4 regions of the Vallitalea guaymasensis genome follow, and region 1 is predicted to be linked to each of the others. Evidence: predicted binding sites of a transcription regulator. Region 1 holds the regulator's gene; each other region holds the start of a gene.
The links. The regulator Rex, encoded in region 1, represses fermentation and respiration genes when NADH is low (regulators of the CRP and FNR family bind a similar motif). The targets are predictions, from matches to a motif close to ATTGTTAANTANTTAACAAT.

Region 1 (3,223 bases):
GGTTTTGAAAAGTTTAAGGGTTTAAAATTAGAGGTTTTTGGTAAATATATAAATATCTATTGTGATAGTTCTTTGCCTAACGAGAAGTAACATATTTTGTTCATACATAAGAATAAATTTCTTTGGGACAACATATATATGATAAAAGAACTTTTCTAAAGGGGATGATGACTTGAGTCGTAATGCAGGTTATATGAAAAAATTGAGAAAAGCTCGTGTGGAGAGAAAACAATGTATAAGGTGTGGTAAACCTCTATCACAAGAATCACTTATTAGAGGTGTCAAGCAATGTGAAAAATGCCTTGATTATCAACGTAAAAGAAAATTGGGACAAATAAGTTCTAAGGTCAATACTACTTATTTTTACAATAGACAATACAAAAAAGATGAGATAAAGAGAAAAGAACTAGGAAATTATATGGTTGAGAATAAAATAACTATCAAGGATCTGGCGAAAGAATCCAACTTATCTCAAAGAACCATACAAAGAATATTATACACTGATGCAAACTATACAAAAAAAACTAAAGATGCTATTAATAAATATTTGGGAAAAGAACTTTTATAGGTAATAATATTAAGTTGATAATAATATTGAGTTAAGTAAATTAAAGAATATATAATTGAACTTAACAATTAAAAAGGGTATAGAATTAATTTTTTATATCCATTTTATATGTTAGAAGTAAACATACAGGGTTTATGAAACCTAAATATGTATAAAATTTAGGATATTAAAATTTTTTATAAGTATAATTTTCTAGAAAAAGCTGTAAAATATCAGGGTTTTATGGTATAATTTATAAAATATAGATTGTATACAATAAACAATTGATTGTTTTTAACTATATTTACTAAATATAGGATTTGTGTTAATGATTTATACTGTGATAATACATAAACGATAAGGGTTTATCAGCATTTGATTATTTGACATAGATTTAACAACCATATATAATTATTTGTATAAAAGTTCCAAAATAGTATCAAGGATTGGGGATTGATTATATGATACAAAAGAAAATATCAACAGCGGTAATTAAAAGATTACCAAAATACTACAGATACTTAGGAGACTTATTGGAAAACGATGTTGTAAGGATTTCCTCTAAAGAATTGAGTAACAGAATGGGTGTAACAGCTTCTCAAATAAGACAAGATTTAAATAATTTTGGCGGTTTTGGTCAACAAGGTTACGGCTATAATGTTGAATATTTATATAACGCTATAGGCAAGATACTTGGTCTTGAAAATAAATATAATACAATTATTGTTGGAGCAGGAAACTTGGGTCAAGCACTTGCTAATTATACTAATTTTGATAAAAGAGGTTTTGAAGTTAAAGGATTATTTGATGTTAACCCGAGACTTATAGGTATAACTGTAAGAGGTATTGAGATTAAGGATTTAGATGAAATGGGAAGTTTCATAAAAGAAAATAGTATTGACTTGGCAATTCTAACATTACCTAAGCAAAAAGCACCAAAAGTTGCTAATGACTTAGTTAGTTATGGTATAAAAGGAATATGGAATTTTGCCCCTATAGACCTGAAATTATCCAATAAAAATGTTATAGTCGAAAATGTACATTTGTTGGATAGTCTAATGACTCTATCATATAATATCAAAGAGAGAATATAAATAAGCGTCTGTAATTTATGTTTTTAAGAATGAATAACTATTCTTAGAAGTATTAGGTACTCATATATATGGGTACCTTTTAATTATATTGTGCTATAGAATATAATAATTTGTTACGATATAATTAATATAGAAAATTTTTATTATATTACTAAGTAGGTATAAATTAAGTATATATAAATAATGAGGACGTGAAAGCATGTTTTTTTCAAAACAAAAGATAGAGAAACCAATTAATATAGAAAAAAAGGTACATATATTGACATTGGATAATAGATGGCATGAACTATTCAAAAATAATAAAAAACCAAAAAAAATAGTGGAACTTGAAAAAAGACTTAATAAGCTTCTTGGTGAACAAGGACAACTTACTAATGATTTGAAAGAATATACTTTGCTTAAAAAGAAAATGATGGTTGATATAATGGATAACATGAAAGAAGCCATTGAAGATGAAGATGATGAAGCCATTGGAGAAATGGAAAAAAGCAAGAAATATATCAATGACATAAAGGTCAAGATAGATAAGATGGAATCAAGAATGGAAAATATGCCAAAAGAAATTCAAACGACCAACAAAGAATTATTAGAATATACAATGCAAGATTGTTATATGAGAATGTTTGATACCAAGAATGAATTAGATGAATTAAATGAATGGATTGAAAAAGTTAGGGCAGAATTAAAAGAAAAAGCTGTGAGACAGACGGAAGCGAAAGAAGAATATGATAAGATGTATTCTTATATGCATGATCTGGTAGGATATGAAGTCATTGAATTATATGATAAAAAATATCTGGGAGGAAGTAAATGATAAAAGGAATAGGTAATGATATCATTGAAATCAGTAGAATAGAAAAGGTTATTCTAAATAAAAGATTCCTAGAAAAATATTTTACACCCAACGAAAATAAATTATTTGAAACTAAAAATTATAGAGGTGAAACAATAGCTGGTAATTTTGCTGTCAAAGAAGCAGTCTCCAAGGTTCTTGGAACAGGGTTTGTAAATTTTACTCCTATTGATGTTGAGGTTTTACGTGATGATAAAGGCAAGCCCTATGTAGTTTTATATAATGGTGCTAAGGATTTGGCGAGACAACTTGATATTTCTACGATACATGTATCAATATCACATTCCAGGGATAATGTGACAGCTATTGCAGTAGGGGAGTAATTAGTTAAAAGGAGAGATTCAGTTGAAGGTTGTCAAAAGTTATGAAATGAAGGAAATTGATAGGTATACTATTGAAGAGATAGGTATACCAGGTATTGTTTTGATGGAGAATGCAGCCATGTCTGTAGTGAGTGAAACTATACAGTTGCTGAAAGAGAGCAATAAAGTTGTTATTTGCTGCGGTACAGGTAATAATGGTGGGGACGGATTTGCAATAGGTAGAATACTTAGCTGTAATAACATAAAGGTCTCTATAATCATAATAGGTGATTCTGGCAAGATAAAAGGTGATGCTAAAATAAATTATGATATAGCTAGACAATTAAATATTGATATACATGAATTCAATGATGAAAGACAGATGGATGAGTTGAAAAATATAGTTAGTGATTGCGATGTAATCTAT
Region 2 (3,223 bases), 490 kb from region 1:
AATTTATTGATTCTATATATTTTTATTTCTTTTTCTTAGCCATTATAGTCCTTTTTGTTGTTCTTATAGAATGAGTTAAATGTCTATTGGATGGACATATATATGAACAAGCTCCACATTCTATACAATTCATACCTTTATATTTTACAAACAAGTCATCTTCATTGTTTATAGCAAATTTGTTAAGTTCTAAAGGTAATAGATTCATTGGACATATACTTACACACTTACCACATCTAATACAGTTGCTTTCTTCATTCACTACTGCTTCTTTTTTAGTCAGACATAGTATAGATGAAGAACCTTTTATTACAGGTACATCTAGTGAGAACAGTGCCAGTCCCATCATAGGTCCCCCTGAGATAACTTTGGCAGGTTCTTCCGTGAAACCACCAGCAGCCTCAATTAATTCTCTATAGCTAGTACCAATTCTAACCTTAAAATTCTGCGGTTCTTTTATAGCTCCCCCACTCACAGTAACAATTCTTCTCATTAAAGGTCTTCCTCTGAGAACTGCTCTATGAATAGCTACGACTGTATCTATGTTTTGAACAATACAACCAACATCAGCTGGTAATCCTCCAGCTGGAACTTCTCTCTTAGTTATAGAATAGATGAGTTGTTTTTCAGCCCCTTGAGGATATTTTGTTTTCAAAGTTGCAACGCTGATATTACTAATACCTTTAACAGCTTCTTTCATAGCTTTTATGGCATCTGGCTTATTGTCTTCTATTCCAATAACACCTTTGGCATTTGGAAAAAGATGTAGTATTATCTCAAGCCCTTTTACAACTCTTTGTGTTTCTTCAATCATAATCCTATGATCAGATGTCAAATAAGGCTCACACTCAGCACCATTAACAATTATATGATCAATCTTTTTCTCTGGAGGAGGTGATAATTTTATGAATGTTGGAAATGTTGCTCCACCCATACCTACTATACCAGCCTCTTTTATAATATTAATTATTTCTTCCCTTGAAAGGTTCTTATAGTCCTTTCTTTCTTTCATTGTTTCAATTTCCGTATATTCACCATCATTTTCAATAACAATTGCTTGTACTTTTGAACCATTAGGATGAAGTACATCTTTAATAGCTTTGACTGTACCTGAAACTGTTGCATGGATTGGTGAAGAAACGAATCCTTGAGGTTCTCCTATTTTCTGCCCCATTAACACTTTATCGCCTTTTTTAACTAAAGGTTTGCAAGGTGCTCCTATATGTTGTAACATTGGGAAAACCAAATCACCTTTTGGCATATAAATCTTAATAGGTTTCTTTTCTGTGGAATCTTTAGAATGACTAGGATGAATGCCTCTTTTAAAAGTCAATGCTCCCATTAGTATCCCCCTGTCTTTGTTTGTTTTTAATGAATAAATTATTTTTTTACACTTTAGATATATTACTAATAAATATAATTATTAGTATTTAATGTTGTAATAGTATCCATTTCCATATTAATAATAATACAATTACCGCAGTAATACAAGAATTGATAAAAAAAGTACAAAGTAGCAATTCTGTATAATACTATTAATATGGCACTATTGTTTATTGTATACAATATGCCTCCCTTCTTTTCCCCTTTAATTTACTAAAAAAAGTTATAATTATTAGTAAGTTTGTTAATTAGTTAACATTAGCTGAAATCTATAAGATAAAAAAGCTCAAAGATATAATGTTATACCTTTCAGCTTTTGTCTCCGTCGCTCTTAAGCTCATTAATATTTTCTTTTAAGAATTCCTTTAACCATTTGATAACATCTAAATTAGTTAATGGTACTTCATCACCCAAAACTTCTTTAAGTTCTTTTGTAGTTATATCAAATGAGTTCTCATTATAGTAATGCTTATATTGTATATCAATATCACCATTAGATGAAATAAGAGTTGCCATTGTTGCTACCATATCACCTATAGGTGGTCTATCAATATGATTATAATCCATACTGGCTTTTATATAAGTACCTTGTTTGCTAGATGAATCTATCTCCAATCTACCATTACAAATGTTACAAGTATTATCTAACAATGGTATTCCCAAGCCTACACGTCTCATTGTTCTTGATGTAGTGAAAGGATTACGAATGTCTTTTAATATTTCTTCGTCTATTCCTGTCCCATTATCTTTAATACTGAATTCAAAAATATTGTCTTTGATTAATTCTTTTACTATAATAGTAATTATGTTTGCATCAGCTCTTATACTATTCTGTGCAATATCAAGTATATGCATAGATAATTCTTTCATATTTAACAGATTCCTTTCATAAAACCTCTAAATATTTTTGATTCCCTTTGCTACAAGATCGCTAACCATTTCATAAGATGATTTTTTTGTAGTCAATATAGGTATATTTTCCTCATCTGCCTTTGCGATAGCATCTTCTTCAACCTTAAATCCTTCTGATACAATAATACACGCAGAACCAGTAAGTACTGCTACTGCTACTATATTAACATGGCTTTGAATTGTAATCCATACATTACCCTCTTTTGCTTTACCCATTACCACGCTTAATAAATCACCTACAAAACCGCCTTTTATTTCACCTTGTAACCCTTCTTTACCAGCAACCAATTCAAGGTTAAGCTTAATTTTTAATTCTTCAACTGTCATTGTGATGACCTCTTTTCTAATATCTTATTATTTATAGTTTCATTACTAATGGATGGTGGCATTTTTTGTGCTAATGTAACCATTTGTTCAGCCATTTCTCTTACCTTTTGTCTTAACATGAACACACAATCCTCTATATTGGCTTTACCACAGACTATATCTTCGGCTAATGCTCTGCAAGTCGGTGCCCCACAGGAACCACAGTCAATCTTTGGTAAGATATCATAGATTTTTTCTAAGTGTTCTAACTTTTCTATGGCTTTTTCTACATCATCATCAAGCTTCATGACTTGTTTAGTTTCTAATGGTTTAGACCAATACAGATCAATTTTTTCATCAAATAATGGTATATCCCGTTTTTTGCCTTCACCACTATTGTATTTCTTTATTTTATCCATCCTATTACTGGAAACAAAGCAATTCTCTACAGTTAGGGGACCACCAAGACATCCACCAACACATGCTAGACATTCAATGAAATTAACATCATCAAGTTTACCATTTTCTACTTTCTCCAGTATTTTGATAACATTTTCAATACCATCTACAGCTATATGATTCTCAATACCAGATGCATATCCTTCACCACCAGTATGAGCCC
Region 3 (3,223 bases), 2.7 Mb from region 1:
TTCACATTTTCTTGGACAGACACGACCACATACTGCTGGAAATGGATTCTCATGCTTAATAAGTTCCAGAGCTTCTTTGTACCTACCCTGAGATGCTAACTTGATATAACCTTGAACGGAAATATGGGCTGGACATTCTGTTTTACAAGGGCTAGTACCTGTATCAACAACATTTTTCCTGTTTATACGATAATCTGTATTCCATTTATCTGGTCCCCACTCAGTATTATGTGGAAAATCTTTTCTCTTCTCTTCTTCAATTGGAGTCTTTGCACATATTTTCTGTCCTAATTTTAATGCATTCACTGGACACACTTCTACACATTCACCACAGCCAACACACTTTTCTGGGTCAACATGTGAGACATAATTGGAACGTACCATATCAGGGTTTACAAACATCTCTGCTATTCTCATTGAAAAACATGAACAACCACAACAGTTACAGATAGCATGAGTTTTTCCTGAACCATCTAGATTTGGTATACTATGTACTAATCCATTTTCCTCTGCCTTTTTAATGATCTCAAATGCTTCTTCTCTTGTAATCTCACGTCCTCTGCCAGTACGTATATAGTATTCAGCAGCGTGCCCCATTTGAATACACATATCCTCTTTTAGATGACCGCAACCTTCTCCCATAACCTCTCTTGTTGTTCGGCAAGCACAATCTGAAACTGAAAAAATAGTGTTGTCATTAAGATATTTGGATACTTCTTCATAAGATGCTTTTCTAGTCTCCCCATCTATTGCACTTTCAATAGGAATTACACGCATTGGACCTGTTCCTGGTGAAAAAACACCTACTCCCATTGGACCTTTTCTTTTTCCGTATTCATCGAAGGCTATAGCTATCTGTGGATATTTTTTTACATTCTCTCTATTATTGACCATCATTTCCATATGACCTGGGACCCAGATTTCATGCCAATATTTATCAACACCGTCAATCTTATTGACAAAAGCTACACCTGCAACTGCTAATTCCCATAACAGTTTTGCTGTTTTTTCTACAGATTTACCGCACTTGGGAGCAATTTCTTCTGCACTCTGTGGTTTTCTTAGTTCAAGACAAAGTGCTACTTCTGCCATTTCTTCTGTTACAACAGGTTCCAAAATCTTATATTCTGGATATTCAGGTTTTATTTCCATCTTAGAACCTCGTTTTGTCCTGCTTATCTTATTCGCAAGATCCAATACCTTTTCGTTAACCATGCCTATTCCCTCCAAATTTTATTTTTATATGATACCTATTGATTCCATTCTTTCACTTCAGTACGTATCCAATCAGCCCATTCATCTATTCCTTCCCCTGTCCTAGCGGATATAGGAATTATCTTGATATTTGGATTCAATTTTTTAGCACGTTCTTTTACAGCTTCCAGGTCAAAATCAAAATACTCAATGACATCCATTTTGTTAATCAATAGAACATCCACTATCTTAAACATCAAAGGGTACTTAAGAGGTTTATCATCTCCCTCTGGTACGCTTAAGATCATGGCATTTTTTGATGAGCCTGTATCAAATTCAGCTGGACAGACTAGATTTCCCACATTTTCTAGAATAGCAAAATCAATTCCTTCTGTTCCAAGACCAATCAAGCCTTGTTTTGTCATATCGGCATCAAGATGACACATGCCTCCTGTGTGAAGTTGAATTACTTTTGCTCCTGTCTGAGAAATTGTGTTAGCATCAACATCTGAATCAATATCAGCTTCCATTACCCCGATATTCATCTCATCTTTCAAAGCGTTAATTGTTTTTGTAAGAGTCGTCGTCTTACCTGAACCTGGTGATGACATTAGATTCAATAGAAAAGTTTTCTCTTTTTTCAATTGTTCTCTAAGCAAATCTGCTTGGCGATTATTATCCTCAAACACGCTCTGCTTTATTTCTAGAACCTTGTATGTATCCATTTTTATCTATCTCCTTTTCTTATAAAGTTTTAAATTGAAAGTATTATGTCTCATAAATTGGTTAGTTTGGAATGTTTTTGACGCATATCTAAGCGCTTCGACCTTATATGCTGAAAAAATAGAAAGTAATTAATTAACTTTTATAAATTTAATTCTAAAAGATTGTTATTATTTTATCACTCTCAGTATATTTGAAAATGATGTTGTTGTCAAAAAAGCAAAAACCTTGTAAAATCAAGGTTTAGTGGCTTTCTATTTCAAGTTTGGTTTACACACAAATTATATCTCTAATCCTATATATAATGCTGATTAGAGAGAATAATGTATTGATAAGTGTAAACTATACTTGAAAGTAAAAAAGTTGCAAAAATGATTAAAATCATCTAAGCAACTCCTAAAAATACCTATTCAGTATATAATTTGAGAATTCTATACAGTTATTCATAGATACTGTACTCATAATCTCTCCAGCTATATATATGTTGTTTTTCCCTTGCATTTCTTCTATTTTATCATAAAATCCCTTTTTTAGAGTACTGGTATCTACGTATGGACACTGATGCCAACTCTTGAATTGATAAAGCCTCGGATTGACAAAACCTAATTTCAATAAATCACTTTTAATAATCTTTAATGATTCTTCTTTGGACCTTTCAGGTGAATTATAAGCATAAACCATTACCAATTCTTCACCATTAGTTGAATCCCATCTAGAGTTCCATATAATAACATGTCCTTTATTCTCTATAGATAGATTTTCTAGTACAAAACCGCATTTCTTTGGAATCTTCTCAGTTATAAATGCATAAACATTGAAATCTTGATATTTTATAAAACCAAGATATTGATTCATCTGGTAATCTGTATCACAAAGAGTAGTAAATTGATTAAGTGGAGCTGTGATAACAACTTTATCATATTCTAATTGTTCAAAATCCGTATGAACACATAATTTTCCATTATCCATCTTAGTGATTTCTTTAACATTCTGGGTCAATCTGATATCTTTTACTTTATCCTTCATAGAATCTATGAATGTTGAAACTCCTTTCTCCCATGTACAGAATTCAGGAAGTTCCATAAAAGACATTAATGTCTCATAATCCAATATCCTAAGGACATAAAGTGCAGGTATGACATTAATATCTCCCAACCCATAGCTTGTAAAATAATTGACATATACTGTCTTCAGAACCCTAAAATCATTTAAATCACACCACTTTGTAAAAGGGAGCATAAGGGAATCTTCTATACTATGGATATTCACTCTTTTTAGAGATTTGTATTCATTGAGGATATGAGGA
Region 4 (3,223 bases), 740 kb from region 1:
TATATATCCTCACTCATGGCTATCATATAATAGTTTTAAAAGTATAGGGTTTGATATGTCAGGAAGGGCTAGAATACTTTCTAAGAACTATAGAACTACAACGGAAATTGCACGGGCAGCATATAGTTTAATAGAAAATGATGAAAATGTAACAAGTAATATAAATTATGTGAAACCATCAGTAATAGATAGACATGGAAAATATCCATTATACAGACATTTTAGTTCAGAAGTAAAAGAACTAGATTATATAAGTAATGAAATCAACAATAAATTATATAAGAAATTTAATCTAAAAGATGTAGCTATAATTGCAAGAAAAAAAGCTCAATTATATAATGCTAAGAATTTTTTAATTAGCAGAGGTATTGATGCTGAAATTATAGATAAAAAAAATCCTAATTTTGATAATGATTCTGTAAAATTAATTACCATGCATTCAATCAAAGGTTTAGAGTTTAATGTAGTAATTATAATAGGACTAAACAAGGATAATATTCCTATTAAAGTACAAGGTGAATTGCAGAATAATAAAGATGTAGAATCAGTTGAAAGAAAGTTGCTTTATGTTGGAATGACAAGAGCAAAAGAAGTATTGTATTTAACTAGTTCATATTTACCTTCAAAGTTTATAGCTGAAATAAATCCTGCATATTTACTATTAGAAGAAGATCAAGAGTTTAAGAGAGTAAGGCATATAGGTATTGAAAATTATAGATATACAGAGAAAATAGCTGATAAATACAGTAATGAGGAAATAGTACGACAGTGGGTTATTAACGAGTTGAATGAAAAATTGGATTATCCATATGAAATGATAGATATGGAATACAAAGTTAAGACCTTTTCAAGAACAGGATATGTAGATATAGTTGTTTTTAACTATAATCAGGGAAAGAAAGAGCCATATATATTTTGTGAAATAAAAAGACCAAATGAAGATATTAATAATGCCATCTTACAACTAAAATCATATTTAGAGACTAATGAAAATGTAAAATATGGTTTAGCCTGTAATGGTAAAGATATATTGATTATAAAACGAGATAAAGGTAAATTTCAATATATGGATAGATTACCAAAGTTCTCAGGGAATATAGGTCAGATTGTAAGTGAGTATAAATATATCGATATAAGGAAAGGAAAAAAATATAAATTATTAAAAAATGTAGAAGACAATGAAGTGATAAATTTATATGACTATGATAGCGATATAGCCTATGATATTGAAAAATATGATAAATTAAATATATACGGTAAAGTAATAGCTGGTAATTTTCAGCTGGCAGTACAAGAAAATTTAGGGTATATTTCGTTGCCTTCTAATTTACTATATGATAGCAATAATTGCTTTTTATTAGAAGTAACTGGAGATAGTATGATAAATGCGGGTATTAATAAAGGAGATTATGTAATAGTACACAAGCAGAATTATGCTGAAAATCTAGATATAATAGTTGGAGTAGTTGGAAATGAAGCAACCCTTAAAAAATATACAACGATGGGAAATAAAGTATTACTTATGCCAGAAAATAAAAAATATGAACCTATAATAGTTGAAGAGATAGAATTACATATTAATGGAAAAGTAATTGGTATATTAAAACGCGACTAAATCCTAAAAAAAATTGACATATATTACAATATAAAGTAAAATTATAATGTTTGTGACATATAATTATGTCTGTAGACAATAAAAAAACTAAATTTACAATGTTTTATGTAACAATTTATAGTTGCCTACGAACAGATGTGTTAAAATTATATCAATGTTATAATCAATAATTCTAGGAGGCAAAGTAATATGGGTATTTTTTATGAAGTAACAAGTTTTTCAGGATGGGCGATTTGGCTTTTCGTTGTTTTTGCTTTAATGGCATTCAATGAACTTGGTCGTTCTACAAAATGGGGTGGAATTACATTATTTTTAGTTGTTCCTATAGTATTGACCATCGCAGTTTGGCCAAAAACCGCAGCTCCAGGAAATGAATATGGTACTGGTAACTGGTTTAACTGGGTAAAAACCTATTCTGCTCTTGCAGGATGTCTTGGTTTTATGGCTATTCGTTTTATTCCTTCCTTAGCGAAGAAGAAATGGGCTTTATGCTTCCCGCCACTTATCCTGGGTCTTAATATACTTGAAGCAGCTTTTCGTGATTTTCAATGTTTCTCATATGGAGCATGGGATGGTGAATTCATAAACAATCTATGGGTAATGTCAGGGTCATGGAATATAATGAATGGAATAGCAGGTATTCTTAATGTTGTTGCCATATGTGGTTGGGTTGGTATTTTCATATCAAAAGATAAAACAAAAGATATGATTTGGCCAGATATGATATGGGCTTGGATCATAGCTTATGATATATGGAATTTCGCTTATACATATAATTGTATTGCAGACCATTCATTCTACTGTGGTTTAGCATTACTGACATCTTGTACAATTCCAGCTTTCTTTATCAAAAGAGGAGCTTGGTTGCAACACCGTGCACAGACACTTGCTTTATGGATTATGTTTGTTATGACTGTACCCTCATTTGCTGACCGTATAGCCCCAGTATCCACTACACACAATCCAACTGCGTTTTTTGTACTAAGTTTGTTGGCTCTAATCACAAATGCTGCACTTGTAATCTATCAATTCAATAAAATACGTAAAAATAAACTGAATCCATTGAAGGATGAGATATATGCAGATACTGAAACATATAAAAAAGTTGTAGCAGAAAATGTATAAGAGTGTACAGCAGATAGAAATTAGATTGACAATTATAAGATAAATATAGAATCATAATATACCACCTATAAGAATATATCCCTCTTGAAGTAGACATTTTTATTATTCCAACTATCTGCTTTAAAGGGAATATAAAGCTAAATAGGTGGTTTTATAATGCTTAATATTGATAATTAGCACATTATAAACAATAGTATTAATGATTTTGAAATGGTATTAGCTGTTTGTATATGCTATAATCAAATGAGTATGATTTATTAGCATTATGTTATTATAAAACCACTTTATAACAGAGAGAGATTAGATAAATGAATTGATGTAGTAATGATACTTGGGAGGGTAAAAGATGAAAATACAAAGTGAAGCTGATTTCACTGTGTTTGAAGCAACAAGTATGATTGTTGGACACAGTATTGGTACAGGTATAATCGCAGTACCTTTTTTAGCGACTAAAAATAATTTGAGAGACGTTGTATTAATGGT

Region 2: the regulator Rex is predicted to act here: its motif matches at 1,494-1,513, upstream of rsxC (electron transport complex subunit RsxC).
Region 3: the regulator Rex is predicted to act here: its motif matches at 2,081-2,100, upstream of hypB (hydrogenase nickel incorporation protein HypB).
Region 4: the regulator Rex is predicted to act here: its motif matches at 1,752-1,771, upstream of HYG85_RS03680 (DUF5692 family protein).

The regions. Positions count from the first base shown of each region.
Region 1 covers NZ_CP058561.1:85,088-88,310, reverse strand. Annotated here, with positions in the region: gene HYG85_RS00425 (helix-turn-helix domain-containing protein) at 173-568, shown strand; gene HYG85_RS00420 (redox-sensing transcriptional repressor Rex) at 1,009-1,641, shown strand; gene HYG85_RS00415 (coiled-coil domain-containing protein) at 1,841-2,455, shown strand; gene acpS (holo-ACP synthase) at 2,452-2,817, shown strand; gene HYG85_RS00405 (NAD(P)H-hydrate dehydratase) at 2,840-3,223, shown strand, end outside.
Region 2 covers NZ_CP058561.1:5,219,562-5,222,784, reverse strand. Annotated here, with positions in the region: gene rsxC (electron transport complex subunit RsxC) at 23-1,342, opposite strand; gene HYG85_RS22560 (ATP-binding protein) at 1,693-2,253, opposite strand; gene HYG85_RS22555 (DRTGG domain-containing protein) at 2,281-2,622, opposite strand; gene HYG85_RS22550 ([Fe-Fe] hydrogenase large subunit C-terminal domain-containing protein) at 2,619-3,223, opposite strand, start outside.
Region 3 covers NZ_CP058561.1:3,003,627-3,006,849, reverse strand. Annotated here, with positions in the region: gene HYG85_RS13195 (FAD-dependent oxidoreductase) at 1-1,215, opposite strand, end outside; gene hypB (hydrogenase nickel incorporation protein HypB) at 1,251-1,919, opposite strand; gene HYG85_RS13185 (FAD-dependent oxidoreductase) at 2,314-3,223, opposite strand, start outside.
Region 4 covers NZ_CP058561.1:822,842-826,064, reverse strand. Annotated here, with positions in the region: gene HYG85_RS03685 (UvrD-helicase domain-containing protein) at 1-1,615, shown strand, start outside; gene HYG85_RS03680 (DUF5692 family protein) at 1,805-2,740, shown strand; gene HYG85_RS03675 (aromatic amino acid transport family protein) at 3,087-3,223, shown strand, end outside.